4 regions of the Agrobacterium sp. GD03872 genome follow, and region 2 is predicted to be linked to each of the others. Evidence: predicted binding sites of a transcription regulator. Region 2 holds the regulator's gene; each other region holds the start of a gene.
The links. Region 2 encodes PhoB, which activates phosphate uptake and scavenging genes when phosphate is short. Its sites were predicted from a motif close to TGTCATNNANCTGTCAT; they were not measured.
Positions count from the first base shown of each region.

Region 1: the regulator PhoB is predicted to act here: its motif matches at 3,911-3,927, upstream of N5D22_RS08635 (ceramide glucosyltransferase).
Region 3: the regulator PhoB is predicted to act here: its motif matches at 1,556-1,572, upstream of N5D22_RS13410 (DapH/DapD/GlmU-related protein).
Region 4: the regulator PhoB is predicted to act here: its motif matches at 4,582-4,598, upstream of phnC (phosphonate ABC transporter ATP-binding protein).

Region 1 is NZ_JAOCCY010000003.1:221,757-229,713, reverse strand. It holds gene N5D22_RS08665 (efflux RND transporter periplasmic adaptor subunit) at 1-771, opposite strand, end outside; gene N5D22_RS08660 (hypothetical protein) at 1,010-1,165, shown strand; gene N5D22_RS08655 (cupin domain-containing protein) at 1,327-1,680, opposite strand; tRNA gene N5D22_RS08650 (tRNA-Arg) at 1,856-1,932, opposite strand; gene N5D22_RS08645 (ETC complex I subunit) at 1,981-2,286, opposite strand; tRNA gene N5D22_RS08640 (tRNA-Pro) at 2,554-2,630, shown strand; gene N5D22_RS08635 (ceramide glucosyltransferase) at 2,683-3,825, opposite strand; gene N5D22_RS08630 (DUF982 domain-containing protein) at 4,038-4,307, opposite strand; gene N5D22_RS08625 (BON domain-containing protein) at 4,521-4,769, shown strand; gene N5D22_RS08620 (DUF192 domain-containing protein) at 4,830-5,312, opposite strand; gene N5D22_RS08615 (cold-shock protein) at 5,312-5,890, opposite strand; gene gloA (lactoylglutathione lyase) at 6,083-6,523, shown strand; gene N5D22_RS08605 (YcbK family protein) at 6,680-7,954, shown strand.
Region 2 is NZ_JAOCCY010000002.1:506,772-514,728, forward strand. It holds gene pstB (phosphate ABC transporter ATP-binding protein PstB) at 1-679, shown strand, start outside; gene phoU (phosphate signaling complex protein PhoU) at 775-1,500, shown strand; gene phoB (phosphate regulon transcriptional regulator PhoB) at 1,531-2,214, shown strand; gene N5D22_RS06445 (GcrA family cell cycle regulator) at 2,531-3,064, opposite strand; gene N5D22_RS06450 (aspartate aminotransferase family protein) at 3,496-4,695, shown strand; gene argF (ornithine carbamoyltransferase) at 4,752-5,669, shown strand; gene N5D22_RS06460 (Hsp33 family molecular chaperone) at 5,909-6,898, shown strand; gene apaG (Co2+/Mg2+ efflux protein ApaG) at 6,947-7,339, opposite strand; gene N5D22_RS06470 (O-succinylhomoserine sulfhydrylase) at 7,573-7,957, opposite strand, start outside.
Region 3 is NZ_JAOCCY010000004.1:484,399-492,355, forward strand. It holds gene N5D22_RS13395 (esterase-like activity of phytase family protein) at 1-483, shown strand, start outside; gene N5D22_RS13400 (hypothetical protein) at 634-981, shown strand; partial or broken gene N5D22_RS13405 (hypothetical protein) at 1,146-1,494, shown strand; gene N5D22_RS13410 (DapH/DapD/GlmU-related protein) at 1,610-2,242, shown strand; gene ppx (exopolyphosphatase) at 2,273-3,796, opposite strand; gene N5D22_RS13420 (RNA degradosome polyphosphate kinase) at 3,793-6,039, opposite strand; gene hdaA (DnaA regulatory inactivator HdaA) at 6,093-6,821, opposite strand; gene N5D22_RS13430 (AI-2E family transporter) at 6,824-7,957, opposite strand, start outside.
Region 4 is NZ_JAOCCY010000014.1:259-6,168, reverse strand. It holds gene N5D22_RS21690 (LysR family transcriptional regulator) at 22-942, opposite strand; gene N5D22_RS21685 (phosphonate dehydrogenase) at 955-1,953, opposite strand; gene phnE (phosphonate ABC transporter, permease protein PhnE) at 1,967-2,773, opposite strand; gene phnD (phosphate/phosphite/phosphonate ABC transporter substrate-binding protein) at 2,844-3,692, opposite strand; gene phnC (phosphonate ABC transporter ATP-binding protein) at 3,689-4,498, opposite strand; gene tnpB (IS66 family insertion sequence element accessory protein TnpB) at 4,707-4,901, opposite strand; gene N5D22_RS21660 (WGR domain-containing protein) at 5,154-5,429, shown strand; gene N5D22_RS21655 (thermonuclease family protein) at 5,601-5,910, shown strand, end outside.

The DNA.
Region 1 (7,957 bases), on a different contig from region 2:
GACCTGCAATTCCATGTGGCGCAGATCGCCGGCGATGGTGAAGAGAACAGGGGCGTTGAGCGAGGAGGCGACGGTGGCGCCGGGATCGACGCTGCGGGTGAGGATGACGCCATCGATGGGCGAGACAATCTTGGCCTTGCCGAGATTGACCTCGGCAAGCCTCAGATCCGCTTCCGCCGAAAGCACGGTCGCCTCATTGACTTCAAGCGTTGCGGCGGCTGCATCGTGGGTGAACTGCGCCGCATCCAGATCCTGCTGGCTGGAAACGCGGTTCTGCACGAGCGATTTCAGGCGTTCCATGGAGGTTTTGGCCGAACCGAGATCGGCGCGCGCCTTCAGCACATTGGCCTTGGCGGAGGCGAGCTTGGCGCGGGCGCTCTGCACGTCGGCTTCGAGCTTGTTGGTATCCAGCTCCGCCAACACTTCCCCGGCCTTGACCGGGCTGTTATAGGTGACGTTGACCTTGCGCACCGTGCCGGACAGTTCGCTCGATATATCGACCTGATCCGTCGGCTGAACCGAGCCGGTGGAGGTGACGATGACCGAGAGATCGCCCTGGCGCGCCGCTTCGGTGGTGTAGCTATAGGCGACACCCGCCGCACGTGATTGATAATAATAACCAAGGCCGCCGCCAATCAGCACAAGGGCTGCTGCGGCATAGAGATACCGGCGCGACTTTTTCTTGCGGCCGTTTCTGTTCGTTCCCAGAATCTCGCGCAGATCGGGCTGGCTGTTTTCGGTATTGCTGCCACTCGTATTGGCGTCATTCATTCTCGTCACCCGCAAAGTTCAAAATACCACAGAGGGTTGCCGCCGCTCTCCGGTTTGTCCGTCCATCTGTCGCCGTAGTATTCCTCTGATTGTGGGAAGTGACATAGCTTGCCCTGAGGGTGAAGTGAAAACTTGGTAATATTTATGATAGTTCTGGTCTGGTAGATATAAGCATTGAAAAGGCCGATGCCACGGATATGGCTGAGGTTTCAGCAGCGACAGCCAGGACGATGATGAAATGAACGACAATGTGGTGAAGTTCCGCAAACCGGTGCCGCCGAAAAAACCGCGCGAACCGCTCGGGCCGAAAGCGAAGAAGGCGCTGACGATTGTGGCTGTTATCGCGTTTTTCGTGGCGGTGTGGGGGTATTTTACGCTGATGGGGCAGGGGTAAGGTAAAGGGCTGGCGCTCTTGCTGGGGAGGAGGATGGAAGGCGCAAGTTGGCTAACGCGGGTGGGGCGCTGCGGCTGATTCTGATGACGGCTATTGGCCTAAGCTATCGTACATTGCGCCCGAGTGAGAAAACCGCAAAGAGTGTGGGAATTAGCCGATGACTACTCCAAGTCTTCTTGAGCAAATTCATCAGTGACATGAATGTCCGTCATCTCAAGGCGACCCGGACCCATGTTAATGTACTTGTGCGGTAAGTTGGCTGGTCCAAACACGATTTGGCCCTCCCTAGCTTCAAACTGCTGTTCTCCAACGGTAAAAAGCGCTCGACCTTGCCGCACTATAAAGACTTCATCATAGAGATGCTTGTGTAGCCTGGGGCCGCGGCCAATTTCGTCCGTGGTATAAAACATGACCGAAACATTTGTGCCAAATGCACGCCCTTGGAACTCACCTTGCCATACGCTCTCTTTTTCGGCCCATTGGGCGCGATCGAGGAGCACTGCTTTCTTTTGCATTGAAGTTCCTCTCTTGGTCAGGCCAGCCGTTCGAGCCTAAACAAAACATCAAATATGCAGCAGCGCAAATGTCGGCAATGGATCGACGGTGAAGCTGAACGATCTGGGCCTATAACTGCTGTTGGCGCACAGCCACAGACCCAAACCAGTCATTCATGGATAATGTGAGAAGCGGTGGCGACCCCTGCAGGACTCGAACCTGCGACCTACTGCTTAGAAGGCAGTTGCTCTATCCAGTTGAGCTAAGGGGCCGTCATGCCGGGCAATCGATACTCCGGCAAAAACCTTGATCGTCGTGTTTCAGTGCGTCCAGGGCTGGGTGCGGTTGAAACGGAAATTGTCGGTGTAGGAAACCACCTTGCGGGTTGCTTCCTTCGGCTGGATGACGCGGTATTCGATGCCCTTGCGCTGGGCATAGGCTTCGGCCTGTTCCTGCGTCTCGAATGTCAGCTTGAGCTGCTGCTTCATGTCGGAACTGGAGGTGTAGCCCATGATCGGATCGATCTTGCGCGGAACCTCGGCGTCGAATTCCAGAACCCAGACATTGGTCTTCGCCTTGCCGGATTGCATGGCGGTTTTTGCAGGGCGGTAAATCTTCGCAGACATGTCGAAACTGCTCCGGTTGGACAGTGGGGCGAAACACCCCGGATCATTCATCACGTACCTGAATAGAATAACCAAATCGTGTCAGGGACGTTGAATTTGAAATGGACTGACTTCAGGTGAGAGTCAAGACGATTATCCCCCTGCTGTCCGTTCGCGCGCTGCCATTTCGGGGTTGCATTCGGCCCGTCGGGGCCGTGGTTGAACAAAGATGAATTTCCCTGTTGCGGACTGCGGGTGAACCGTGTATTTCCCCAGCCATCGCCTCGGCGGAGTGTAGCGCAGTCTGGTAGCGCATCTGGTTTGGGACCAGAGGGTCGGGAGTTCGAATCTCTCCACTCCGACCATTTTGAAGCAGTACATCAGCTTTTCGGCGTAACGTCTTTCAAAATCCGCTATTTATTCCGCTGACGGACCGGCCAGAGTGCTCTCCGCAGTGCCTATCGTCATGACGTTGCCGCGCCACGCCACCGCGCTGCCGATCCAGCTTCGGGTCCAGACGGCGGGCATGATCATGTCCCGGGCGATCATGGCCGGCAGCGTATGGAGAGATACCGGCCAGCCGTTAAGGGCGGCGAGCGCCAGTTCCGGTATGTACATGAGCGCGAGGACGGCAAGGGCGGTTGCGGCGAGGTTCACATCCATCATGGCGGCTGCGGCGAGCGCGAAGAGAAGTGGGGGAAGCGCACCGGTGAGGATTTCGGGGGCGAAATATTGCGGGAAGGTCACGCGTCTCAGCCGCGCCCAGCGCGTCTGGCGCGACCAGATCTCGCCGGCATGGCGCTGGCCGAGCGGCTGTTCGAAGGGGGCGGAAACCAGATGCACCTTGCGGCCGGCATTTCGCACCAGCTTCGTCGAGGCGGCGTCTTCGGCAATTTCAGCGGCGAGTGCGCGAATGCCGCCATTATCCTCCAGGAACGGCTTGTTCCACAACATCGACTTGCCCTGCGCGAAACCCATGCCGATCGCTTCCGCCGCATATTGCCAGCGGCCCTGCGAGCCGTTGAGGAAGGCGCATTCCACATGCGCCCAGAAACCCACCGGCCGGGAGCCGAGCGGCGGTGAGCAGACAAGCCCGCTATCCTGCCGCCAGGCCGACATCATGGTCGCAATATAGGATTTCGGCATCAGCACGTTCGAATCGGCGAGAATCACCCACTCATGTCGGGCGGTCCGCCAGCCCTTGACGCAATTGTTCAGTTTCGGATTGGCGCTGATGCGGTCATCGCCGATGAGCAATTGCATTGGAACAGAGGGAAAGGCAGCCTCGGCCTTGCGGACTTCGGCGATTACGGGATCGAACTCATCGGCGACGCAGAACAGCAGCTCGTAATCGGGCCAGTTGAGCTGGAAAGCGCGTGACAGCGTTAGGGGCGTGAAGTTTTCAACGCCACGCAACGGTACAACAAGCGAGACCGGCGGTTTTTGCCGGACGAGATCGTTTTCGGCGTCCCGCCTCGTCAGGCGCCAGCCGGCGAGAACGATGCCGAGAAGATTGAAGCCGAGGAGCAGAATTGCGCAAAGGGCAAAGACAGTTTCCATGCTGGCCAGTTCCACTCCCAAGCTTTCGGCGGACTGCCCGCCAATCGATTCCATGGAATTCGTTCATGCGGATTATAACGTTTGCGTGACAGTTACATGTCATTATCGGCTGGCAGATGGGCTGCCTTGTGCATGAAGGCGCTGCGCAGGCCCCACGTAAAGAAAAGCCCTCCGCGGGGAAGGGCTCAATCGTCATGACGGTCGATTGAATTTTAGTGGACGTTCAGGATATGGGCATGGCTGCTTGCAATGAGAAACGATTCCCGTGCTTTTTCGATGTCGCATCTGCCGGCGATGGCATCGAGGCAGTTCCTGCGCGCCTCCTCATATTCCGGCCCGTGTTCCTCGGGCCAGCGGTACATCAGCATATCAAGCGCCACCAGCGGGCTGTAGATCTCCACAGCGACGCACAGCGGCAGGTGGATCGCCACCGGCTTCATCCACGAGGCGTGGTGACACGGCTCGGTCCTGTGAATCAGCATGTCAATTTCCTCCCTGTTTTACCTGCCTTGAGGGCCTTTCACTCTCCCATGCGCGAAATGCCCGCCTCACGAAATGGTTCCCGATCACCTAAAATGTGATCGATCAGGGGGTTCCAATTTTCCAAGATGAATGGAAGATGAACAAATAGATGAACCGGAGATGAACAAAACCGCCCTCAGGGCGTTGTTGTGTCCATAAGAAGGAGAACGCATATGTTCAATTTGTCAGGCATTCAGGAAAGCTTCTTCGGAGACCGCATGGCTGGCGTTTGCCAGGCGATCACCTCGGCTCTCGCCTTCGAATCGGGTCTTGAGAAGTCGCGTATTTCGGCGACTGTCGAAAATGATGTGATCTATCTGGAAGGCACAGCCGATTCGGTCGAGGCGATCGACATCGCCATCAACCTTGCCGCTTCCATTTCCAATTGCCGGATTTTGAGCCATATCGAGCCGGTCTACTGAACATTACGTCAGCCGGGCGAAACCTCGTCCGGCTCGTTCAGATACAATAACGCTGCAGGGTCATTTCCGGTTGCCGATCTGCGCACTGCGGACCATATCGCCCGGCTTGATGCCATAACGTTTCGCGGCGCCGCCATTCAGTTCAAGCACAAATTTCACCGGACCGCGGGAGCTGATGATCGCTTCCGAATGCGGGACCGCGTTTTCATGAATATGGGTGATGCGCCCGTCACGGGCGATGAACAGCATATCGAGCGGGATGAGCGTGTTGCGCATCCACATGGCGACATCGCGCGCTTCACCGAAATCGAACAGCATGCCGTTTTCCGGCGCCATGGACTTGCGGAACATCAGGCCCTGCGCGCGCTGGGCATCGTTAAGCGCCAGTTCGGCGGTGAAGTCGTGGGTCTGGCCGGAAGCTGTTTCAATAGTGAGCGGCTCTGACGTGAAGGTCTGGCGTTCCTGTGCCTGGGCGGCGCCGGCGAGCGTTAAAAAAACAAGCGCCATAATGGCGCTTTTCACCATATGACGCAGGGCGGACATCAATGCGACATCCCGACGGAAACCGGGTTGTCGGGATGGATTTCCGCCGCCATCAAGCCCTTGTCGCCATCGCCGTAACGCACCAGCACCACCTGGCCGGGACGAAGCTCCGTCAGGCCGAAACGGCGCAGCGTTTCCATATGCACGAAAATATCTTCCGTTCCTTCGCCGCGCGTCAGGAAGCCGAAACCCTTGGTGCGGTTGAACCACTTGACGATGGCGCGCTCAAGCCCGCTCGAAGGCGTTACCTGCACATGGGTGCGCACCGGCGGCAGCTGCGAGGGATGAACGGCGGTCGACTGGTCCATGGACAGGATGCGGAAAGCCTGGAAACCGCGGTCGCGCCGCTGGATGAGGGCGACGATGCGCGTTCCTTCAAGGATTGTCTGGTAACCGTCACGGCGCAGGCAGGAGACGTGCAGCAGCACATCCTGGGTGCCGTTGTCAGGCACGATGAAGCCGAAACCCTTGGCGACATCGAACCACTTCACGACGCCGGTAATTTCGGTCAGGTCCACGGCATCGCCCGAAAGGTCCTCGACATCGACTATCGTTTTCGATGACATCCTATCAGCCATATCCTGCCAACCCCTCGATTACGCGCCATACACCGGTCAACTGATTCCTGTGCGCCAGATTAACATCTTGGTAACGGTTCCACGCAAGCCCTAGTTTTTGATTTGCGCAGCTGCTTTTATGTCGCCGTCCTTGTCCGGGGCTTGCCATCATGCGTTTAACGGCTTCGGACCCGTGTAATGGAGAGGAATAAAATGCGGTATCTGCACACGATGGTTCGCGTCAAAGACCTTGGCGAATCACTTAAATTCTATGTCGACCTGTTGGGTCTCACGGAAATACGCCGAATCGAGAACGAAAAAGGCCGTTTCACTCTGGTGTTTCTTGCCGCGCGTGACGACATTGCTGCGGCCAGGGAAAAAAAGGCGCCAAGCCTCGAGCTCACCTATAACTGGGACACTGAGGACTATACCGGCGGACGCAACTTCGGCCATCTGGCCTATGAGGTCGACAATATCTATGAGTTCTGCGCCCGTCTTCAGCAGAACGGCGTCGTCATCAACCGGCCGCCGCGCGATGGGCACATGGCCTTCGTGCGCTCTCCGGATGGCATTTCCTTCGAAATTCTGCAGAAGGGCGAAAGCCTCGCACCAGCCGAACCGTGGATATCTATGCAGAATACCGGTTCCTGGTAGCAATTTTCCGGTGGGTAGCGGCGTTTTCGGGCGCTCTTGCCTTGTCCGGATGGGATGAGGCATAGTCCGCGAATCAAAACGGCTGGTTCCGTTTTGGGGAAGCACACGATTCCGTTCCCGTGCTGCCGTTGGAAATGCAAGATACGGAGGCCACTCATGAAAACTGTCGAGAGCGCGAAGGGACGTCTTGTCCGTCAGCGTCTTGTCGTCGCGGTTTCGCTGCTCGGGCTTTCCGGATGCGTTTCGGCGGTGACCGACGATGAGATGGCCGCCAGTACCAAGAAGCCGGAAATTGCCGCACAACAGACGCCGCAAACCGCCGCTTCGGCCGCGGCCACTCCCGCGGCCGGTGCGCAGCCGGGGCAATATGTGGATCCGGCCGTGGCATCTGCGGCCGGAGCGGCGACGCCCGCCCAGCCGCAGGCGTCGGGCGGCCCGGCGCAGGCCTATGGCGCCGCCCCCGATATCGGTGGCTTGACGACGCAGCCGACAGCGATTTCCGCCGGGACAACCAGCATCTATTCCACCGCATCCGCAGCCGTGCCCGCCGGTGCGGCGGGGGCGCCAGGCACGGCCGCCGCCACGGGTGCTCCTTCCCAGAAAATCATTCCCGCCGTCAGCAGCGTCTATTCGGCGCCGGTGCAGGCGGCGCAACCTCAGCCTCAGCCAATCTCCGCGCCTGTCCAGGCTCCGGCGACCGCTCAGGCGCCGGTGGAACAGCGCAGTGAAAATCGTCAGCCTGCCGCCGTTCCTGTGCCGCAGCCGGAGCAGGTCGCTGCTGCGCAGCCTGCAATCAACGCCGGGGCGACGGGCGAGGGGCAGGAGAGTGAAGGCAAAGGTGTGACGCTCGCGGCGTTTTTCGCCGGCGCGGCCAAGAAGCGGCTGCCGAAGATGATTGAAAGCGGCACTGCGGGCAAAACGCAGGTCGCCGCCTTGCCCGGAGCCGCGGACGGGACGATGGGCATTGCGCTTTCCGGCCGCTCGATGATGTCCGACGAATTCGATGACGCCCATCTCGATGAAGAGGATGACCAGCCGACCGGCCTGATGAAGCTCGCTTCGCTCTCGGGCCTCACCCGCGTCTCTCCGAACGGGCTTTTCCTGCAGACGGACCGCGTCGAAGTTGGCTGCTTCAAGCCGGAACTGGTGCGGATGATCAAGGATGTGGAGCGCCACTATAACAGCCCTGCGATCGTCACCTCGGGCTATCGTCCGCCGAAGGGCATAAGGCAGGGCTCCAAGCACTATACCTGCGATGCCGCCGATATCCAGATCAAGGGCGTCTCCAAATGGGAACTCGCCACCTATCTGCGTTCCCTGCCGGAACGCGGTGGCGTCGGCACCTATTGCCACACCGAATCGGTCCATATGGACACGGGTGAGCCAAGAGACTGGAACTGGCGCTGCCGCCGTACCGCTCCGCGCAAATGATCT
Region 2 (7,957 bases):
TCGGGAAAATACGGTGACCGCGCTTATCGGCCCGTCCGGCTGCGGCAAATCCACATTCCTGCGTACCCTGAACCGTATGAACGACACGATCGACGGTTGCCGGGTTACCGGCAAGATCACGCTCGATACCGATGATATCTACGATCAGGCGATCGACGTCGTGGAGTTGCGCGCCCGCGTCGGCATGGTGTTCCAGAAGCCGAACCCCTTTCCGAAGTCGATCTACGAAAACATTTCCTATGGCCCGCGCATCCATGGCCTCGCCCGTAACAAGGCGGATATGGACCAGATCGTTGAGCAGAGCCTGCAGAAGGCGGGTCTCTGGAACGAAGTGAAGGATCGTCTGCACGAATCCGGCACCGGTCTTTCCGGCGGCCAGCAGCAGCGTCTTTGCATTGCGCGCGCCGTTGCCGTCAGCCCGGAAGTGATCCTGATGGACGAACCCTGCTCGGCGCTGGACCCGATCGCGACTGCAAAGGTCGAGGAGCTGATCCACGAACTGCGCACCAATTACACGATCGTCATCGTCACGCACTCCATGCAGCAGGCGGCGCGTGTTTCCCAGCGCACGGCCATGTTCCATCTTGGTCATCTTGTCGAGGAAAACGAAACCGACAAGATGTTCACCAATCCGGACGACCAGCGCACGCAGGACTACATCATGGGCCGCTTCGGCTGATCCCGGCCGACGCTTCATTAAAACTGAACAAGACTGGTGCCTCTGCGTGCCCGCTTCCGGGCACGCGCATGCAGGCCAAGCCGGAGGACTAGACCATGACACAGACAACGACCCATTCGCATATCCTGTCCGTCTATGACGACGAATTGAAGTTTCTGACGCGCCGCATCGCCGAAATGGGCGGCCTTGCGGAACAGATGTGCGCCGATGCCGTGCGCGCGCTCGTCAATTCCGACGCCGCGCTCGCCCAGAAAGTCATTTCCGACGATACGATCCTCGATCATTCCGAGCGGGAAATCGGTGACAAGGCCATCGTCACCATCGCCAGACGGCAGCCGGTCGCATCCGACCTTCGCGAGATTATCGGCACCCTGCGAATTGCCGGCGATCTCGAGCGTGTCGGCGATCTCGGCAAGAATACCGCCAAGCGTGTCATCGCGGTTGCCGGAACGGGCGTTCCGCGCAAGCTGGCCCGCGGTATCGAGCACCTGTCCGAATTGGCGCTGGTGCAGCTCAAGGAAGTGCTCGACGTTTATTCCACGCGTTCCGCCGAGAAGGCCAACGCCATTCGCGAGCGCGACGAAGAAATCGACGCCATGTATACGTCGCTCTTCCGTGAGCTTCTGACCTACATGATGGAAGACCCGCGCAACATCACCACCTGCACGCATCTTCTGTTCTGCGCCAAGAACATCGAGCGTATCGGCGACCACGCCACCAATATCGCCGAGACGATCTATTACATGACCACCGGCAGTCAGCCGGAAGGCGAGCGTCCGAAGGACGACAGTTCCAACACGCTCGGTTCGGTGACCGAGTAACAGACAGGCGAAGGCTTGCGGAGTTAGCATATGGTGCCCAAGATTGCAGTTGTGGAAGACGAGGAAGCGCTGAGCGTCCTGCTTCGTTACAATCTCGAGGCTGAGGGATACGACGTCGACACGATACCGCGTGGAGACGAGGCGGAAATCAGGCTGCAGGAACGCATTCCGGATCTTCTCATCCTGGATTGGATGCTACCCGGCGTTTCCGGTATCGAACTGTGCCGTCGGCTCAGAATGCGGCCGGAAACCGAACGCCTGCCCATCATCATGCTGACGGCGCGCGGCGAGGAAAGCGAAAGGGTTCGCGGTCTTGCCACCGGCGCCGACGATTATGTCGTCAAGCCGTTCTCGACACCGGAACTCATGGCCCGCGTCAAGGCGATGCTGCGCCGCGCCCGCCCCGAGGTTTTGTCTTCGGTGCTGAAATGCGGCGATATCGAACTGGATCGCGAGACCCATCGCGTTCACCGCAAGAGCCGCGAAGTGCGCCTCGGGCCGACGGAGTTCCGCCTGCTGGAATTCCTGATGACCTCTCCGGGCCGGGTATTCTCTCGTTCGCAACTGCTGGATGGCGTCTGGGGTCACGATATCTATGTGGATGAGCGCACCGTCGACGTGCATGTCGGACGCCTGCGCAAGGCGCTCAATTTTTCGCATATGCAGGATGTCATCCGCACCGTTCGCGGCGCCGGATATTCGATGGAAGCCTGAGCCGGGCCAAACTGACGGTTCCGCTCTGGACCACATTCCACCAAAAACCGAAAGGCCCGACACCGGAATGGCGTCGGGCCTTTCGTTTTTTGGGTTTTCCCCACATGTGGCAGCTTGGTCTTTGTCTCAAGGGACGACCAAGCACCCGCAGGAATCCGGCAATGAAATCCGGATTGCGGGTCAGGTGGAGCAGTGATGCAGGATAGGCTCAGCGTTTCGCTGATGGGCTGACGCAGGAACTGCCTCGAGTTCTGTCACAAAAAAAAACGGGCCCGAAGGCCCGTAGTTTTTGAGTGTCGAATGCGTGCCGCAACACTCAAGCCTTGCGGCGCTCGCTTACCGGCTGGTAGGCAAGCTTCGCATGGAACTTGCAATAGGGCGAAGATTCCAGCGCTTCACAACCGCAGAAATGGAAGTCGTCTTTCAACGGGTCGCCGACCGGCCACTTGCAGGTGCGCTCCGTCAGTTCCGTCAGCGTCAGGCGACGGGAAATCGGCGTCACGACATTTCTCGAAGGAGCGTAATCGAGGACCTCAGCGGTCTCGATGTCGATCTCCTCGTGCAGCGCCGTTGCCGCGTTCGAACGGTTCAGGGCGCGTGCCGGTGCTGCGCTGACGCGGGTCGCGAAATTCGTCGCGCGTGGGGCAGGAGCCGCGGTACGCTTGGGCGCGGAGCGCGCCGAAGTGACCGGACCGCCGGCCTTGACGCGTCCCGGCAGATTGAGGCGATGGACCTTGCCGATGACGGCATTGCGGCTGACACCGCCCAGCTGTGCTGCTATCTGGCTGGCGCTCAGTCCCTCGGCCCACAATTTCTTGAGTTTCTCGACCCGCTCGTCTGTCCAGTTCATGCCGCTTCTCCGCTTGTCGCGTATAATTTCGGCAGAATCCCTCTCCGTCTCGTGGACATGCCGCGAGCGTGGTTTCCGCCGGATTTTTGGTGACTAGTTCCGCCGCAATGCAGTCTAGTAATTAGCGATTAACCTAGTGCCAGCCCGACTCCGTGGCAAGAGTCGCGGGAATCATCTGGAATCGATTTTCCGGTTTTCCCCAACTTGCTGGCGAGTTGAGTCTGAAAGGCAACACCTTGGGGCTGGCTGGCCTGCACCTACTAGTGCTTGAGAAGGCCGGGAAATGCGGACTTTTGTTGACATCGGCAGGCGAAGTGACAATAGTGCCCCTGCCGCCGCAAGGCGGCATTTTTGATTTTCAGGCGAGGGATAACCCCGAGAGCCTATTGACAACCGTCTGACAGCGCATCCGCGCAAGGAGTGATACAGCCATGGCCGAAGCCGCCGCGCCATTGTTCGATACGTTTGCAAGAGCCCCCCTGCGCTTCGAGCGAGGCGAGGGCGTCTGGCTGTTCACGGAAAGCGGCGAACGATATCTGGATTTTGCGGCGGGCGTCGCGGTCAACTCGCTGGGCCATGCCCATCCGCACCTCGTGGATGCGATCAAGACCCAGGCCGAGAAGGTCTGGCACGTCTCGAACCTCTATGAAGTTCCCGGCCAGGAAAAGCTGGCAAAACGCCTGACGGAAGCGACATTCGCGGACAAGGTCTTCTTTACCAATTCCGGCGCGGAAGCACTGGAATGCGCGATCAAGACCGCGCGTCGTTACCACTATTCCAAGGGCCATCCGGAAAAGTTCCGGATTATCACCTTTGAAGGCGCCTTCCATGGTCGCACGCTGGCGACGATCGCCGCCGGCGGGCAGCAGAAATATCTCGAAGGTTTCGGCCCCAAGGTCGAAGGTTTCGACCAGGTGCCGTTCGCTGATGTCGATGCGCTGAAGGCCGCCATCACGGCCGAGACGGCCGCACTTCTGATCGAACCCATTCAGGGCGAGGGCGGTATCCGCGCACCCAGCAAGGAGTTCCTGCAGCTCCTGCGGGCGCTGTGCGATGAGCATGGCCTGCTCTTGATCTTCGACGAAGTCCAGACCGGCGTCGGCCGCACGGGCAAGCTGTTCGCCTATGAACAGACGGGCGTTGCGCCCGACATCATGGCGGTTGCCAAGGGTATCGGCGGCGGTTTCCCGCTCGGCGCGTGCCTCGCCACGGCGGATGCTGCGTCCGGCATGACGGCAGGCGTACACGGCACCACCTATGGCGGCAACCCGCTGGCCATGGCGGTGGGCAATGCCGTGCTCGACGTCGTTCTCTCCGAAGGCTTTCTGGAAAAGGTCCGTGATGTCGCACTGGTCTTCCGCCAGGGCCTTGCCTCGCTGAAGGATCGTTATCCTGACGTCATCGAGGAAATCCGTGGCGAAGGCCTGCTGCTGGGCATCAAGGCCAGGGTTCCTTCGGGCGAACTGCTGCAGGCCATGCGGGCGGAACATCTGCTGGGCGTGCCCGCGGGCGACAACGTCATCCGCCTTCTGCCGCCCCTCGTCACCACGGCGGAAGAGGCTCGCGAGGGTCTGGCACGTGTGGAGGCGGCGGCTGCTTCCCTGACCGCGAAACAGGCAAAGATCGCCTGAGGAAACAATAAAGGGCGGGCCTCTCCCGGAGGCTCGCGAGCATGGGACTGTTTGAAATGGCTTCACCTAAACATTTTCTCGACCTGTCGGCCATGGGCTCGCAGGACCTGCGGGCAATTCTCGACGATGCGCGTGCGCGCAAGGTCGCCACGAAGGCCGGAACGGCGGAAAAGCCGCTTGCCGGCAAGATGCTGGCAATGATCTTCGAAAAGCCTTCCACCCGCACCCGCGTGTCTTTCGATGTCGGCATGCGCCAGCTTGGCGGCGAGACCCTTTTTCTGTCGGGCACGGAAATGCAGCTCGGCCGTGCGGAAACGATTGGCGATACGGCCAAGGTGCTGTCGCGTTATGTGGACGCCATCATGATCCGCACGACGGATCATTCGCGCCTCCTCGAACTTGCCGAACACGCCACCGTGCCGGTCATCAACGGCCTGACGGACGATACGCATCCGTGCCAGATCATGGCTGACATCATGACATTCGAAGAACATCGCGGACCTGTCAAAGGCAAGACCATTGCCTGGACGGGGGATGGCAACAACGTCCTGCATTCCTTCGTCGAAGGCTCGGCCCGCTTCGGGTACCGCATGACGATGGCGGTGCCGATGGGGTCTGAACCACATGACAAGTTCCTGAACTGGGCCCGCAACAATGGCGGCGAGATCATGCTGTGCCACGATGCCGACAAGGCCGTTGCGGGTGCGGATTGCGTCGTCACCGATACCTGGGTGTCCATGAACCAGGAACACAAGGCGCGCGGCCACAACATCTTCCAGCCCTATCAGGTGAATGAAGCCCTGATGGCCAAGGCGGAAAAAGATGCGCTGTTCATGCATTGCCTGCCGGCGCACCGCGGTGAAGAAGTGACGGACGCCGTGATCGACGGCCCGCAGTCGGTGGTCTTCGACGAGGCGGAAAACCGTCTCCACGCGCAGAAGTCCATCATCGCCTGGTGCATGGGCGTCATCTGAGCGGGATCACCCGGTCTGACGCGTGTCATGCCGGGTGCTTGAACTTGGCCATATAGATTACCATCTGTGGGACTTCGAAGGGGCTCGTCGGTTTGCTGGCGGGTCTGCTCCACGATTTGCACGTTTTTCTCCGGAAGCGGTTTCGCTTCCCGGGTCTCTGTGCGACAAGCAAAAAACTACATTTTAAAAGCCGGACTTTTGGACGGTAGCGGCGCCACGGCTGCGCCAGGGAGTATGACATGGCAGATGTAACGGTTGAACTCGACGATCTCGATTTTGCTGGCGACGACAAGGTTGTGCCTTTTCAGGTCGAAGGTCTGGATGTACGCGGCCGCGCGGTGCAGGTCGGGCCGCTGCTGAATGCCATCCTCGAGCGGCATGATTATCCCGCAGCGGTCGCGCGCCTGCTGGCGGAAGCGACGGTCCTGACCGCGCTGATCGGCACATCGCTGAAGTTTTCCGGAAAGCTGACCGTCCAGACCAAGGGTGACGGCCCGGTCGACCTGCTGGTCGCGGATTTCACTGCGCCGGAAAGCATGCGCGCTTATGCCCGTTTCGACGAGGAGCGGCTGGCGGCGGCGATTGCGGAAGGCGCAACCTCGCCGGAGCAATTGCTGGGCACCGGCATTCTGGCCTTCACGATCGATCAGGGCGCGGGCATGCAGCCCTATCAGGGCATCGTGCCGCTCGATGGCTCATCGCTGGAAGACATTGCGGGGGTGTATTTCCGCCAGTCGGAACAGCTTCCCACCCGCGTGCGCCTTGGCGTTGCCGAATTTTTCGACCGCGACGGCGAAGGTAAGCCGCGCCATGGCTGGCGTGCGGGCGGCGTTATAGCGCAGTTCCTGCCGCAGGCGCCCGAGCGGCTGCGCATGCGCGACCTGCATGGCGGCGACGGCGATGAGGGCGGTCACGAGGTGCAGGAGGACGATGCCTGGACTGAGGCGGTAACGCTGCTGAACACGGTGGATACCGACGAGCTGACCGATCCGCAGGTGCCGGTGGAACGCCTTCTCTTCAGGCTGTTCCACGAGAGCGGTGTGCGTATCTATGATCCGCAGGCCATTTTCGACCGCTGCAGCTGCTCGCGGGACAAGATCAAGGGGGTGCTCTCCGGCTTCACCGCCGAGGAGATCAAGGCGAGCGAGGAAGACGGCGCCATTGCCGTGACCTGCGAGTTCTGCTCCACCACCTATCGCTACGATGTCAGCGAATTTGAAACTGCCTGAGCAAGAGCCGCGCCATTCAGGGCGCGGCTTTTTCATTGCCGGGGAATGTCAGTTCAGGACCCGCATCAGGCCGGGTGAATCCAGCGAAAAGGCTGGTATGGTGACGTTGAATACCTCGCCACTTTCCGTTTCCATTTCATAATGGCCGAACATCAGGCCGGAAGGCGTATCCAGCGGACAGCCGGAGGAATATTCGTAGCTGTCTCCCGGCTTGAGATGCGGCTGCTCACCCACGACGCCGGGGCCGTAGACCTCGTCCACCTGTCCGTTCTGATCGGTAATGTGCCAATAGCGATTGACGAGGGTAACAGGAATATCGGAGTTATTTGCAATCACGACCTTGTAGCCCCAGACATAACGATCGTCATCCGGGTCGGATTGTTCCTCGAGATAATACGGATCGACCGTTACCTCGATATCCCTTGTCAGAGCACGATACATACGCGCCACACCTCGATATTATGCCTGCCGCCGCATCCTACACTATAGGTTCTGGCTATCGTCAAGAAAATGAATGACTTGACGGGCAGGGGGCGTCTCCCGTTGCGCTGTTTTCCACCGTTAGGGATAACGGGAAAGGTAAATATTGGTTGCCTGATACGGCCTTTTCGGGCCGCACGGACGAACCATGGCCCGACACGCGGTCAGGCCATGGCGATTTGCCGATTGAATTTTCAGGCCGAAACGGCCGCCAGACCCTTCGCCAGATCTTCCAGCAGATCGTCGGTATCCTCGATGCCACAGGAGAGGCGCAGGGTGCCGCCGGAAATGCCGAGTTCGGCACGCGCCTCGTCGGTGAGGTTCTTGTGCGTCGTCGTGCCGGGGTGGGTGATGAGGCTCTTGGCGTCGCCGAGATTGTTTGAAATCTTCACGATCTCAAGCGCGTTCTGCAGCTTGAAGGCCGCCTCCTTGCCGCCCTTCAGTTCGAACGCCACCAGCGTCGAGCCGCCGGACATCTGCCGGGCGATAATGTCCGCCTGCGGGTGATCGGCGCGGCCGGGATAGATGACCTTGGCGACCTTGCCGCTATCAGCAAGAAAATCGGCGATTTTGCCAGCA
Region 3 (7,957 bases), on a different contig from region 2:
GAATGGACCGGCCGCACCTGGCTTTATCCGCTGGCACAGGGCGGCGAAGCCATCGGCGACTTCAACATGCTTGATGACAGCACCGCGCTGGTCATCGAGCGCGACAATGGCGCCGGCACCGCCGACAAGGCCTGCGCCGACCCGAAGAAGCCGGAAGCAAACTGCTTCGCCGTGCCCTCCAAGGTCAAGCGCATCTACAAGATCGAATTTAATGACGCCAATGTCGGCAAGGCCGCGCGCAAGATCGGCTATATCGATCTTCTGAAAATCTCCGACCCCGACAACAAGAAGCGTCAGGGCGGCGGCAACGGTTATTACGACATGCCTTTCGTCACCATCGAGAATGTCGACCGCGTCGATGCCACGCATATCATCGTCGGCAACGACAACAACCTGCCTTTCTCGGCCGGCCGCGCGCTGGACAAGGCTGACGACAACGAATTCGTCCTGCTGGAAGTCAAGGATCTGCTCGACGCCAAATAATATCCCGACGCCGGGCTTCGTTCCGGCGCCGTCCGCGCATCCGCGCACATTCAACAGACAGAGCGCCGCGCAGCCTTCAGGGGATGCGCGGCGCTCCGTTCCGATTCTGCTCATATCCGGAACCGTGATCCGAAACGGGAAAGACTTTTCATGCAGGACCATGCCGAACGACTTTATTACGCCTTGAGGAAAAGCTGGTCAGGCGAAACCAGCAGCCTTTGGTCGCGCGAAAACCCCGCCCGTGGGCAGGGCAGCGTCACCGCACTGGTGGTTCAGGACATTTTCGGCGGTGAGCTTGCCAAAACCGCCGTCAGCGGCGCCGACCACTTTTACAATATCGTCGAGGGTACGCGCTGGGACTTTACCTTTGCGCAGTTCGATATTCCCGTCGGATATGAGGACAAACCCGCCTCGCGCATGGAGGCCATGGCGAAGACGACACCGCTGCAATATGCCTATCTCAGCGCCTGTATCCGGAAAGCGCTCGGACACGGCTGAACCGTTTACGCCGGAATGTCAGCCCATTGCCGTTTCACCCAGTGCCCTCTCGCAGGGCGTTGTGCTTCGCTCAACGCCGCGATTTCCATCTTTCCCGCAAAGCCGACACAATCCATGCGATAATATCGCTCAGCAAGATGGCGCACCGACAGGAGAGATGTTCGATGAATGAGAGTTGCCCGGTTCTGACCCCGGCAGAACGGCAGGTTCAGGATATATTGCAACATACGGAAGCGGCGATGATGGCCACCATTCACGCAGCGCTCGAGCGCGCCGGCAAGGAAGTCGTCGAGGCGTTCCAGACCGTCGATTCAGACATGCAGCCACCGCCTCGTGACTATTTTACGGCCGTCGCGCACCAGCAGCTTTTCCTGCGGTTATGCGGCGCCGATCCGCAGACCTTCGAGGGCGGAGACCCGGAAATTGCCGGCCACATCATCCGCAACGCTCAGAACATATCCGACCATTACTGGAAGTAAAAAAGAGGCGGCGGCGAATGTCACACACAAGTGACATTCGCCGGTGCCGACGCTGATCTGCATTTGAAGAGGGCCGAACAGCCCTGGCCATGCCACGTCACAGGTCTTTCATCATGCCCGGTTAAGCAGGCGCAAATCTGGAGGCAGGAATGGATTCGACCGCACAGGCCAAGCACCCGAAAATTGCAGAAACCATCATCCATGCCACGGCGAGCATAAGAGATTCGCAGATCGGCGCGTGCTGCGAGATCCTGGCAGATACTACCCTGCACAATGCCGAACTTGGTGACTACTCCTATCTCGGACCACGCTGCATGGTGGGCGATGCGACGATCGGAAAATTCTGCGCCATCGCCGCTGAGGTCAGGATAGGCGCTCCGAACCATCCGATGGACCGGCCATCCATGCATCGGTTCAGCTATTGCCCGGAATATTACTCTGCCGATGCGGTACGCGACGATGCCTTTTTCAAACGGCGGAAAGAGGACCGTGCCATCATCGGCCACGATGTCTGGATCGGCCACGGGGTCATCGTCCTGCCGGGTGTCAAGATTGGTGACGGCGCAGTGCTCGCCGCCGGCGCGGTCGTCACCAGGGACGTGCCGCCCTACACCATCGTCGGTGGCGTTCCCGCAAAAATCATACGCGAGCGATTTTCCCGGGCCATCGCGGAAAAGCTTGCTTCAATCGCCTGGTGGGACTGGCCATTCGAAACGATCATGGCGCGGCTTTCCGACTTTCAGTCGAACGACATAGAAGCCTTTTGCGAGCGCTGGTCCTGACCTGCGCCGCAAAACAGACTTTTGCCGCCATTACTCGAACACGAATGCCAGCCGCTTTCCGGTCAGCTTCGCCAGCTGCTGCAACCGCCCATCCAGGCGCTCGCCGGCAAAATCGCAATAAGCATGCGGCACGACGAATTCCAGATCGAGATCCGGATTGTCGGACCTGCGGAATTTCAAGTGGTCGACAACGCCGGGCATCGAGGCCGAGAAGAGATAGACCACGCGCAGCAGGCCGCCGAGCAATTTTCCGAGTTCCTGCAACCGGTCACCCGCCATGGCCGCGAGCGGCTCGGTGGTGCCGTTGTCGTTCAGGCCTTCGAAGCGATAATAATTGGCGAGCGCAATATAGGCGCGGCCGGGATGGGTGATCGCCACGAAGGATGAATGGGCGATGATGTTGAGCGCCTGCAGGCCACGATAATCCGGGTGGGCGCGCCAGCTGATATCGGCCAGAAGGCAGGCGGCCTGCCGGTAGCGGCTTTCCTCTTCCGTCTCGTCAATGCCGAAGACCGGGAAGGTACGGCCGCTCCAGTCCGCCAGCTCACGCGCATGTTCGGGCGAACGGGCACGCAGAATGGCAAGCTCATCCGCCGCGACCAGCAGCGGATCGGAGTCCCGCTCTTCTTCCGTGAGCAGCGAATAAAGATAACCTTCACGCACGCCCTGCGCCGAGAAGGCGATCCTGGCCGGTTTCATCACCCTCAGAACCTCACGCATGGCGATGGCGCCGAAGGGCAGGAGCGAACGGCGGTTCTTGGAAACCGCCTGCCAGGCCGGATCCTTGCTGTCCCGGGAGACAATGACCTCCTCGAGGAAATTCAGCATTTCCTCGAGCGGCAATTCATAGCCCTGCATCATATGCAACGGATAGCCAGTGATCTCCATGTGCAGCTTGGCGATGTTTCGCCAGGTGCCGCCCACGGCGTAAAAGGTGCGCCCCTCACCCGCCGCCAGAAGCTTTGCGAAGGACTTCACGTGTTTTCTGGCGATCGTCGCCGCTTTTTCCAGCGAACCGTCCGACTGTTCCGACAGCCGCAGGCCGCCGAGCGGCAGGGTGATGCCTTCGCCGCAGCTCTTGCCCTTGATATCGATGAGTTCAAGCGAACCGCCGCCAAGGTCACCCGCGATGCCATCGGGATCATGGAAACCGCTGATCACGCCATAGGCGGAATAAAGCGCTTCCTTTTCGCCTGACAGCACTTCGATCTCGCAGCCGAGAATGGCTTCGGCCTCGCGGATGAAATCCGGGCCGTTTTCCGCCTCACGCGCCGCAGCCGTCGCCAGCACATAAAGCTTCTGCGCCTGCGCCTGCTCGGAAAGCACATGGAAGCGCCTCAGCGCCATCAGCGCCCGGCTCACACCTTCCTCATGCATGCGCCCCGTCAGCGCCAGTCCCTTGCCAAGGCCGCACAGGACCTTTTCGTTGAACAGCACGGCGGGCGCGCGGGAGAGACCTTCATAGACGACAAGACGAACGGAGTTCGAACCAATATCGATGACGGAAACGGGGGCAAGGCCGGTCAGCCGCCCCTGTGCTTCTGATCGTGTCATTCAGCCTGTTTCTTGCGGGACGAAATCAACCCGGCAATCAATTTTGGCGCACTGGATTTCAGGGCTTCACCACGTCCGGAAAGGCTGGGATTGGTCATGAAATAGTGCTGCGCGTTGAACGGTTCTTCGCCTTTACGCACCTCGATGCGCCTCGACGTTCCGTCCGCAAGTATCTCGTAGCTCTGCTGGTTGTCAATGAGATTGCCCAGCATAATCTGTGAAAGAACCTGCTCATGCACGGTGGGATTGGTGAGCGGCACCAGCGTTTCCACGCGCCGATCAAGGTTGCGCGGCATCATGTCGGCCGAGCCGATATAGACCAGCGCCTTGTCCGACGGCAGGCCGAAACCATTGCCGAAGCAGAAGATCCGGCTGTGTTCGAGGAAGCGGCCGACGATGGATTTGACGCGGATATTGTCCGACAGACCAGGCACCTGCGGGCGCAGGCAGCAGATGCCGCGCACGACGAGATCGACCTCCACGCCAGCGGCGCTGGCGCGGTAAAGCGCATCGATGATTTCTGGGTCGACCAGCGAATTCATCTTCATCCAGATCGCCGCCGGCGCGCCGCGCTTGGCATGTTCGATCTCTTCGTTGATGTGCTTCACGATGCGCGAGCGCAGCGTATAGGGCGAAATGGCGAGCTTCATGCCTTCTTCCGGTTCGCCATAACCGGTTATGAAGTTGAAGATATTCGCCATGTCATGGGCGATCTTCGGGTTGCAGGTGAAGAAGGACAGGTCGGTATAGATCTTGGCGGTGATCGGGTGGTAATTGCCGGTGCCGAGGTGGCAATAGGTCCTGAGCTTGCCGTCCTCGCGGCGCACCACCATCGACATCTTGGCGTGGGTCTTGAGTTCGATGAAGCCGAAGACGACCTGCACGCCGGCGCGTTCCAGGTCGCGCGCCCAGCGGATATTCGCCTCTTCATCAAAACGCGCCTTCAGTTCGACCAGCGCGGTGACGGATTTACCGGCTTCGGCCGCATCGATCAGCGCGCGAACGATCGGGCTGTCATTGGAGGTGCGGTAAAGCGTCTGCTTGATGGCGAGCACTTCGGGATCGCGCGCCGCCTGCAGCAGGAACTGCACGACGACGTCGAAGCTTTCATAGGGGTGGTGAACCACCATGTCCTTTTCGCGGATGGCGGCAAGGCAATCGCCGGCATGTTCGCGCACGCGCTCGGGGAAACGGGCGTTGTATGGTTCGAATTTCAGGTCGTCGCGCGGCGCGCGGACGATTTCCGAGATGGTGTTGAGCGCAAGAAGGCCGGGCAGAACGGCGACGCGATTATCAGGCACGCCAAGCTCATGCACCACGAACTGGCGCAGCGACTGCGGCATTTCGCTGTCGGTCTCGATGCGGATGACGGAACCGCGGCGGCGGCGTTTCAGCGCGCTTTCGAAGAAACGGACCAGATCTTCCGCCTCTTCTTCGACTTCGATATCGCTGTCGCGGATGATGCGGAACGTGCCGAATCCCTTGACGCTATAGCCGGGATAAAGCCGGTGAATGAACAGGCCGACCACATCTTCGAGCGTGATGTAGCGGATGGCGTTCTTTTCATCCGGCAGGCGCACGAAACGGTCAAGCGCCGGCGGCAGGCGCAGGAGCGCCGTCATCGGCTCGCGGCCGTTGACGCTGTCGAGCTGCAGGCCCATGGAAAAGCCAAGGTTGGGAATGAAGGGGAACGGGTGCGCCGGATCGATGGAGAGCGGCGTCAGAACCGGGAACATGCGTTCCTCGAACTCCGTCTCCAGCCAGGTGCGGTCCGCATCAGACAATGCGGCCGGGCGCACGATGAAGATGTCTTCCTTGGCGAGATATTGCTGCAGAACGGCAAGCGAAGCCTGCTGCTCCATCTGCAGATTGTCGATTTCCTTCAGAATATCTTCGAGCTGTTCGGCCGGCGTCTTGCCGTCGGGCGTCTTGACGGTGATCTTCTGGCGCACCTGCCCTTCGAGGCCGGCGACGCGGACCATGAAGAACTCATCGAGATTGGCGGCCGAAATGGAGAGAAAACGCAGCCGCTCCAGCAACGGATGATCCGTGTTCAGCGTTTCCTCGAGAACGCGGCGATTAAACTGCAGCCAGGAGAATTCGCGGTTGATGAAACGCGCCGGGCTGTCCCAGAGGCTCTCGCCCTCGGCTGCCGGCTGAACCTTGTTGAAGTCTTCCTGCGCGATAGCGTCCATTCCCTGTTCCATCCCCTGACCAATTTCCGTCCCGTGATCCTGCTGCATCGCGCGATCGTCCTTCTTGCCCGTATAACAGTTTGACGACGGAACTGTGACAGTCAATCGCCGTCCAGCCCGCTGCCCGCTCCTGCGTTGTCCATCGCGTTGAGGACTTCCGCCACCAGCGGACGTGTAATTCTCGTTCCGCGCGAAAGCGCCAGCCGGTCAATCCGGTCGACGATCGTCTGCGCCGTATCGAGCGAACGCTCCATTCTATTAACGATGTAACCTATGAGTTTGTCATCCATGTAAAGCTGCCGGTCGGCGAAGAGCTTCACCAGCACCTGCGCCAGCAGCCCCTCGTCCGGCTCGCCGGTTTCCACCACGGTCACGGCCTTCAGGCGCGAACGCAGGTCCGGCAGCGTCACCGGCCATGCGGAAGGCCATTGCCGACTGGTCATCAAAAGCGTGGTGCCGTGCTGGCGCACGCTGTTGATGACATGGAAGAGTTCGGTATCGTCGAAACCGCGCCGGTCGGCGTCCTCAAAAAGAACCGGTCCCGTTTCGGCCGCACGCGCGGCATCCGCACCGGCCTCGGGGTGAATGTCGCGCGCGTCGCTGATCTTTTTCCAGATATTGGCGAGATGCGATTTTCCCGAGCCCGGCGGCCCGGCCAGCACGACGACGGGCGAGCGCCAGTTTGGCCATTCATCGATGAGGCTGACGGCGGCCGCAAGCGAAGCCGAGACGAGGAGATCGTCCCTGCCCGAAGCAGACGGGTGCGAGAATGCGAGCGGCAGCTGCTCGGCCTTCGACCGGGCGTTGTCGGTTTTGATTTGGTCAGTCATCGTCAGCTCTGAGAGTCAACCTTGCCGGAGGACGTTTCCCCTTCTTCCGGGGCAGTGTTTGTGTCCCAGGGAAGGTTGGCGGCGTGCCCGTGGTAAAGATCGCTCTCAAGATACCGCGACAAGGCGAAGCGGACAAGCACGCCGACCGCCGCCGCCGCCGGCACCGCGATCAGAAGGCCAACAAAGCCGAAAAGCGCGCCGAAGGCGAAGAGGGCGAACATCAGCCACACCGGGTGCAGGCCGACGCTTTTGCCGACGAGCTTCGGCTGCAGGATGTTGCCCTCGATGAACTGGCCCGAGAAGAAAACGGCGAGCGTCAGAAACACATAGATATAATCCGGCCAGAACTGCACGATGGCGACGCCGACGGCGAGGATCAGGCCGACCATTGAGCCGATATAGGGAATGAAACTGATGAGACCGGAGAAAAGCCCGATCAGCAGACCGAAATTCAAGCCCACCAGCGACAGGCCAACGGCGTAATAAACCCCGAGAATGATGCACAGCGACCCCTGCCCGCGCACGAAGCCGGCAATGGTCTTGTCCATGTCACGGGCGATCTGGCGCACGGTATGGACGTAATCACGCGGTATCCAGCTGTCGACCTTGTCGATCATCCGGTCCCAGTCGAGCAGCAGGTAGAAGGCGACGACGGGCGTGACCACCAGAAGCGACATGACGTCGACCAGCGATTTGCCGGAATTCCAGATCTGCGTCAGCAGCGTGCCGATGAAACCCGCGCCTTCGGCCAGAAGCTTGGAGAAATTCTCCTTCACGGCGTCGATCTGGTTGCTGACCCAATCCGGCAGAAGATCGGTATCGGCGCCGGCGATCAGCTGTTGCAGCGAGGAGATATATTGCGGGATGCGCGTGATGAATTCCGCGGCCTGGGCGGCGATCAGCGGAATGATGATGATGAGCGACAGCGCGAAGATCAGCACGAAGGAAACGAGGATGACGACGGTCGCCATCAGCCGGCTGAGGCCGCGCCGTTCCAGCCAGTCGGCCACCGGATCGAGAAAATAGGCAAGCGCCATGCCCGCCACGAAAGGCAGGAGAATGGAGCTGAAGACCATCAGGAAAAGGACAAAGACGGCAAGCACGCCGATCCAGAAAAACACCTGCCGGCGCAGGTT
Region 4 (5,910 bases), on a different contig from region 2:
CGCAGGAATGCGCCAACTACTTCAAATCTTGCGGATATGACCCCGAGTAATGTGGACGTGCTCTAGGTCACCCAGAGGGGCGCTCGCATCGAGTATAACCTTAAGCGCGATTGCTTCCGGTGAACCATCCTCCATATGTACGGGATGTACAGCCCACACAGACTTTTCGAGAACCACATTCTCAACAGAAACCTCATAAAGCCTACCCGACGCGAGCTCATCGAGGACAGTGCTCCTCATCACGATCGAAATGCCGAGACCAGCTCGAACTGCATGCTTCACAGCCTCAGTGCTCCCGACATTGAATGAGATTGGGAATTGCTCTGCCGCTTGGCCGAAGGCCTCGCGGAGCACGGATCCGGTACCGGTTCCACGTTCTCCGCCAATGAGGGACTCTTGAAATAACTCTGCCGCTTCAATTGTTTTTCGCGTCCTCCAATTATGCTGTGGGGATACGATTATTACCAGCTTTTCCTTCCGCCAAAGGCGGGCTTGATATCCTTTTCGATCGTCCCACCATTCGGTAAAGGCTAGATCAATCTCCTTCCTCAAGAGCTTTTCGATGATTTCAGGATTTGAGGCAACGGCCACCTCAGGTGGCCGGCCTTGAGCATCCTGTAAACGCTTCAAGTGGACTGGCAAAATATAGGTACCGATGTTAGTACTGGCACCCAACGTAATCCGGCCGCTGTGCAGGCGGTCCAGAGATCTCTTCGTGACGGTCAAAAGGCTGCGTGCGAATGGCAAGAATACGAGCCCTTGCCGAGTCGGCACACACTTGTCCTTCCTCCTCTCGACCAGCCGCACCCCTAGTATATCCTCCAATCGTTTCACATTATGTGAGACAGTCGGTTGGGATATCTGAAGCCGTCGCGACGCCTCGTGAAAGCTGCCAGTTTCGATTACCTCTATGAATGCTGCGACATGCGAAAGGCTAAACATTACTTTCTCTAATCAAGGAATTAGTTGAACCTCGTTAATTGCCGCACGAGGTCTTCGGCCTTGGACAAAATCTATAATGTTGTCAGCAGCCTCGTGCTCGATAGCCAAACGCGACTTCGCCACTGCTGAGCCTATGTGGGGTGTCAAGATCGAATCATGTTCGCGATTGAGGAGACCCCCGTGGACCTTGTCAGGCCGGTCGGGTCTGGCCCAGTCCTCCATCTCATAAACATCAGCGGCGTAGCCTCCCAAGCGCCCCGCCTGCAATGCAGCGACAACAGCCTCTTCATCAACCACGCTTCCGCGTGCAGGATTAATAAGAAGTGCTCCTTTGGGCATTTTGGCGAGTTGTTCAGCGCCGAGGAGATGCTTCGTTTCGGCCGAAAGCGGGAGTGCACACACAAGAAAGGTAGACGACGAGATCAACTGGTCAAATTCAAGAGGCTTTACGTTCAGTCTGATCTCATCGGCTTTGTCCAGGGATTGACGATCCCAGTACGACACAATGGCGCCGAAGGTACTTAGGCGCTGTGCTATAGCTTTTCCGATCGCTCCCATCCCTAAAATGCCGATTGCTGTGCCCTGCAGCCCAAGGCCGTAAAACCGAGGGCGCCAACCTTTGTAATCCCTCCTGACGCTCTTGTCGCCTGGCAGAATGTGCCGCCCAAGAGCAATCATCAGACCGATTGTAAGTTCGGCTGTCGGGTCAGTGAGAAGATCGGACACTATCGTGACGTGGACTCCACGCTGCGTGCAGGCTTCGATGTCGAAGTTATCGAAGCCTTTCAGCGCACATGCCACAAGTTGAAGATCGGGAGCGTGCGCGAGTACAGACGCGTCGATCATGTCCGGCATGAACGCCATCATCGCCTTGGCGTCGCTCAATTCTGCGAGCAGTTTCTCGCGGGGCCATGTATCATCAGTATCGTTGCAAACTAAACGAGCGTGGGGAGATAGCTTTGAGATAATCTCCTCGTGGACGCGATGGGTGATTACTACCTTTGGGAGCATTTAATTTATCCTTCTATTGCAGCTGGCGGCGGAGGAGAGCGCCGACCTGGTCAACGATGGTGACCATCAGAAGGACAACGAGCATGATCGCAAGAACCTCCTGATAATTCATGATCCGGAGGGATGTCATCAACTCGAAACCGATACCACCAGCTCCCACAGTGCCCAGGATTGTCGAGGCGCGGAAGTTGTACTCCCACCGATAGATGGTCACATCGGCCAATTGCGGTAGAACTTGTGGCAAGATCGCCCGCGTCACGATCTGGAACGGCGACGCACCAGCTGCGCGTGCGGCTTCTATAGGCGCATTATCGCAATGCTCGATCGCCTCCGCAAAGAACTTGCCCACCATGCCAACCGAGTGAAGACCAAGAGCCAGCACGCCTGGGAGCGCTCCAAATCCCACTGCCGCCACGAAGACGATGCCCATAATCAGCTCCGGGATCGACCGTAGACCATTCAACAATCCACGCGAGATCATATAGATGACAGCGTTGGGTGCTGTTTTCCCTGAGGCGAAAAAGCCAACTGGAAGTGATATCAGTACCGCGATCGCAGTCCCAGCTATACTCATCGCCAGAGTGTCGATGAGAGGGCTGATCCACTCCAAGCCTCGGTTGAAATCCGGGGGAAACATTTCCGTACCGAGCTGCCAGAGCGCAGGAAACCCAGATCCCAGACGCTCCAGATCAAGAAGACCGGAGTGATAACTGCTAACAATGATCACACACGCAATTGCCAACGCGATCACGCCAGCTCTGGTCCAAGCTTTGTTTTGATGTTGAAGGATAGAGTCGTAGTCGGCCGACGGCTGTGTCATCACATATCCTGGAAGAAAGGACGCAGGCCAGCGCCTGCGTCGAAAGGTGAGAAACTGTCTCGAACGCGCCTTACTGACTCAGGTCCAAGTTCAGCACTTTACCGAGCTCACGGACGACGTCGTAGGCTTTGTCATCGATCGGAGCGAACCCATCGGCTTTGAAGGATGCCAATACCTTTTCGTCTTTAAGGTCGATGAAGGCTTTGGTGATCGCCTCTTTCAACGAAGTGTCAAGATCCGACCGCATGGTCCAGGGGTACTGCGGGAACGGATCGGACTCGGCGAGGGCGATAACTTTCTTAGGATCAATGGTGCCACGAGCGACCATTGAATTGTAGATGGGCAACGAAAGTCCGCCAATCTGAGCATTGCCATTCTGCACTGCAATAGCCACGGCATCATGCGACCCTACGAAGTTCTCGCTATAGTCTTTTCCAGCCTCAACTCCGGCCTTAAGCAGCATAGATTTCGGGATAAGGTGGCTTGAGGTGGAAGCCACGTCCCCAAACGCGACCTTTTTCCCTTTTGCATCTTCAAGGCTTTCGATGCCAGCCTCTGCATTGGCGACAACTACAGCGCGATAGGTAGTTTCGCCATCCTTCATAAGTGCTGCGAAAGGCTCGATATCAGCCTTGGTTTTCGCGAGCGTGTAAGAGAGCGGCCCGAAATAAGCCAACTCAAGCCGGCCGAAACGCATCGCTTCGATCATTGACGAGTAGTCGGTCGTTACGATCAGTTCAATCTCCCGACCGAGTGTCTTCTCAAGATACTCCTCGAGAGGACGATTGTTTTTGATGACAGTGGCGGCGTTCTCGTCCGGTAGCAACGCGACGCGCAATGTCTCTGGATTTGAGCCAGCATGCGCCAACGAACTCCAGCCAAGAACGGCGAGGAATGCGAGGGACAGAAGCTTCTTCATAATGCGGCCTCCATGGCAGCTAAAGGTTGATCATACTCGTAGTTGGACAAATCTTGTGTTGTGGTCGGATTTCTTGGGGCGCTGCGGTAGATCGACGCACACATTTGATCGGTCAGTTCGTCGACAGCGGCGTCCGCAACCACTTCCCCGTCGCGCATAGCAATGACCCGGTCGCCGAACCGGCGAGCTAGATCGATCTGATGAAGGCTGATCACAGCAGTGATGCCGTCGGCTGTGCATATTTCGCGAAGCTGCGACAGGACCTCGACAGCCGTTTCAGGGTCCAGACTTGCAACGGGCTCATCTGCAAGGACCAGTTGGGGCTTCTGGACCAGCGCGCGCGCAATGCCCACCCGTTGCTGCTGACCGCCGGATAGTTGATCCGCCCTGACGAGAGCCTTATCAAGAAGGCCTACGCGTTCAAGGCATTCCAACCCCAGCCTTCGATCCGAACGCGGCATAGGGAACAACGTACGCCAGCCAGAGTGGTAGCCCAGGCGGCCCGTCATGACGTTGTCGAGCGCGCTCAAGCGCCCTATGAGTTGGTGCTGCTGGAATATCATCCCAGTTCGCCTTCGGTGAATGCGAAGCTTAGTTTCCGCATCCAGAGCACCAATATCGTTAGAAGTGATCGAACCAGACGTCGGCGCAACCAAGCCGTTGAGTGTCCGGATGAGGGTAGATTTGCCTGCGCCGGATCTACCGAGGAGCACGACGAACTGACCCTGGTTGAACGTCAATGTCGTTGTCTTCAAAGCTTGGGTGCCGTTGGCATAGGTCACGGCAACTCCGTTCAGAGCCAGCATCACAATAATCCTGATCGTTAGTGGTGCATCGATTGAATATTTGCATCACTATGGGCGACATATGACGTCCGTTTATCAGGCTCGTGAAACTTCAATGACAGCACTTAAACTCAGCTCTACCTCCTCGCGTAGCTGCGATGGAGAAATTTCACCCAGAGCCGCCTGATCATGACGGCCCGGTCCCAATTCTACACCACCTTGACGGATGCTATCCCATATTCGGCCAGATAAACCGGCCCTTCTCCAGCCGCCGGGTAAAAAGGCAGGCGCCCAGACCATCATGCCAGATGATCTTCAAAATATCCGATCTGCGGCCCCTGAAGACGAAGAGATGCCCTGACAACGGATCATGCTGCAGAACCTCCTGCACCCGAAGCGCCAAGGAGGGAAAGCCACAGCGCATGTCCGTATATCCGCGCCTTCCTGGCGGGCACCCTTGATCCCGAATATTCCCGTCAGCTGACCGAGCAACTACGACAGGCAGGCGTCCCGGTTTGACCATGCCGTCGCTGGCAATTAATCTGAGCACGTGGCGGATGTTTGCAAGCAGACCCGGATGTTTGCGAGCACATTGGCAAAGAGCGTGAGCACGACGCCCGCTCCATTGTCAGATAATTCGAGCAGAAAATGCCGATGTTTGCGAGCAGAGGCGCTTATGTTGGCAAGCCGCTACACCTATCATCTTTATGTCGAGAGGACAGACCTCACGAAAAACATGGCCCGCTTCTATGCGATGTCCATCGAGCCAAACCTGTTCGGGGAAATTTGCCTGATGCGATGTTGGGGTCGTATCGGAACGAGCGGCCAGACGATGAGCCATCATTTCAAAACCGAACGTGAAGCCGTCGTTCTGTTTCTCGAACTCCTCCGCCAGAAAAAGCGTCGTGGCTACTCAGCCGTGGCGCGTAAAGCGTGCCGGCAACTGATTTAAGGGCTTGTGAATTTGAAGGGCAAGAATGAAGACGAGATCAGAATTGGTGCTGATAGGCGAACGTCGAGATCAATCCGGTTGACACTGTTGGCGTTGTTCGCAGCTTTTCCAGCCTTCAACGCGTCAACCAGCATTTCAGCCTACGCGAGCGACAACAGATCCAAGGTAGGCATGCAATTCCAGAAATGCGCCACGGGCTCGCGCGAGGCTTGCGTCGTCGACGGAGACACGATCTGGCTGAACCGCCAGAAGATCCGCATCGCCGATATCGACACGCCGGAGGTGGGCGAACCGAAGTGCTCGTCGGAGCTGGCACTTGGTAACCGCGCCACGGACAGGATGCTTGAGCTGATCAACGAGGGTCCCTTCGAGATCAAAGCGTGGCCCGGCCGAGATGCCGACCGGTATGGCCGCAAGCTTCGTGTCCTGATCAGAGACGGCCGCAGTCTGGGCGATGTTCTCGTGTCGGAAGGCCTCGCCA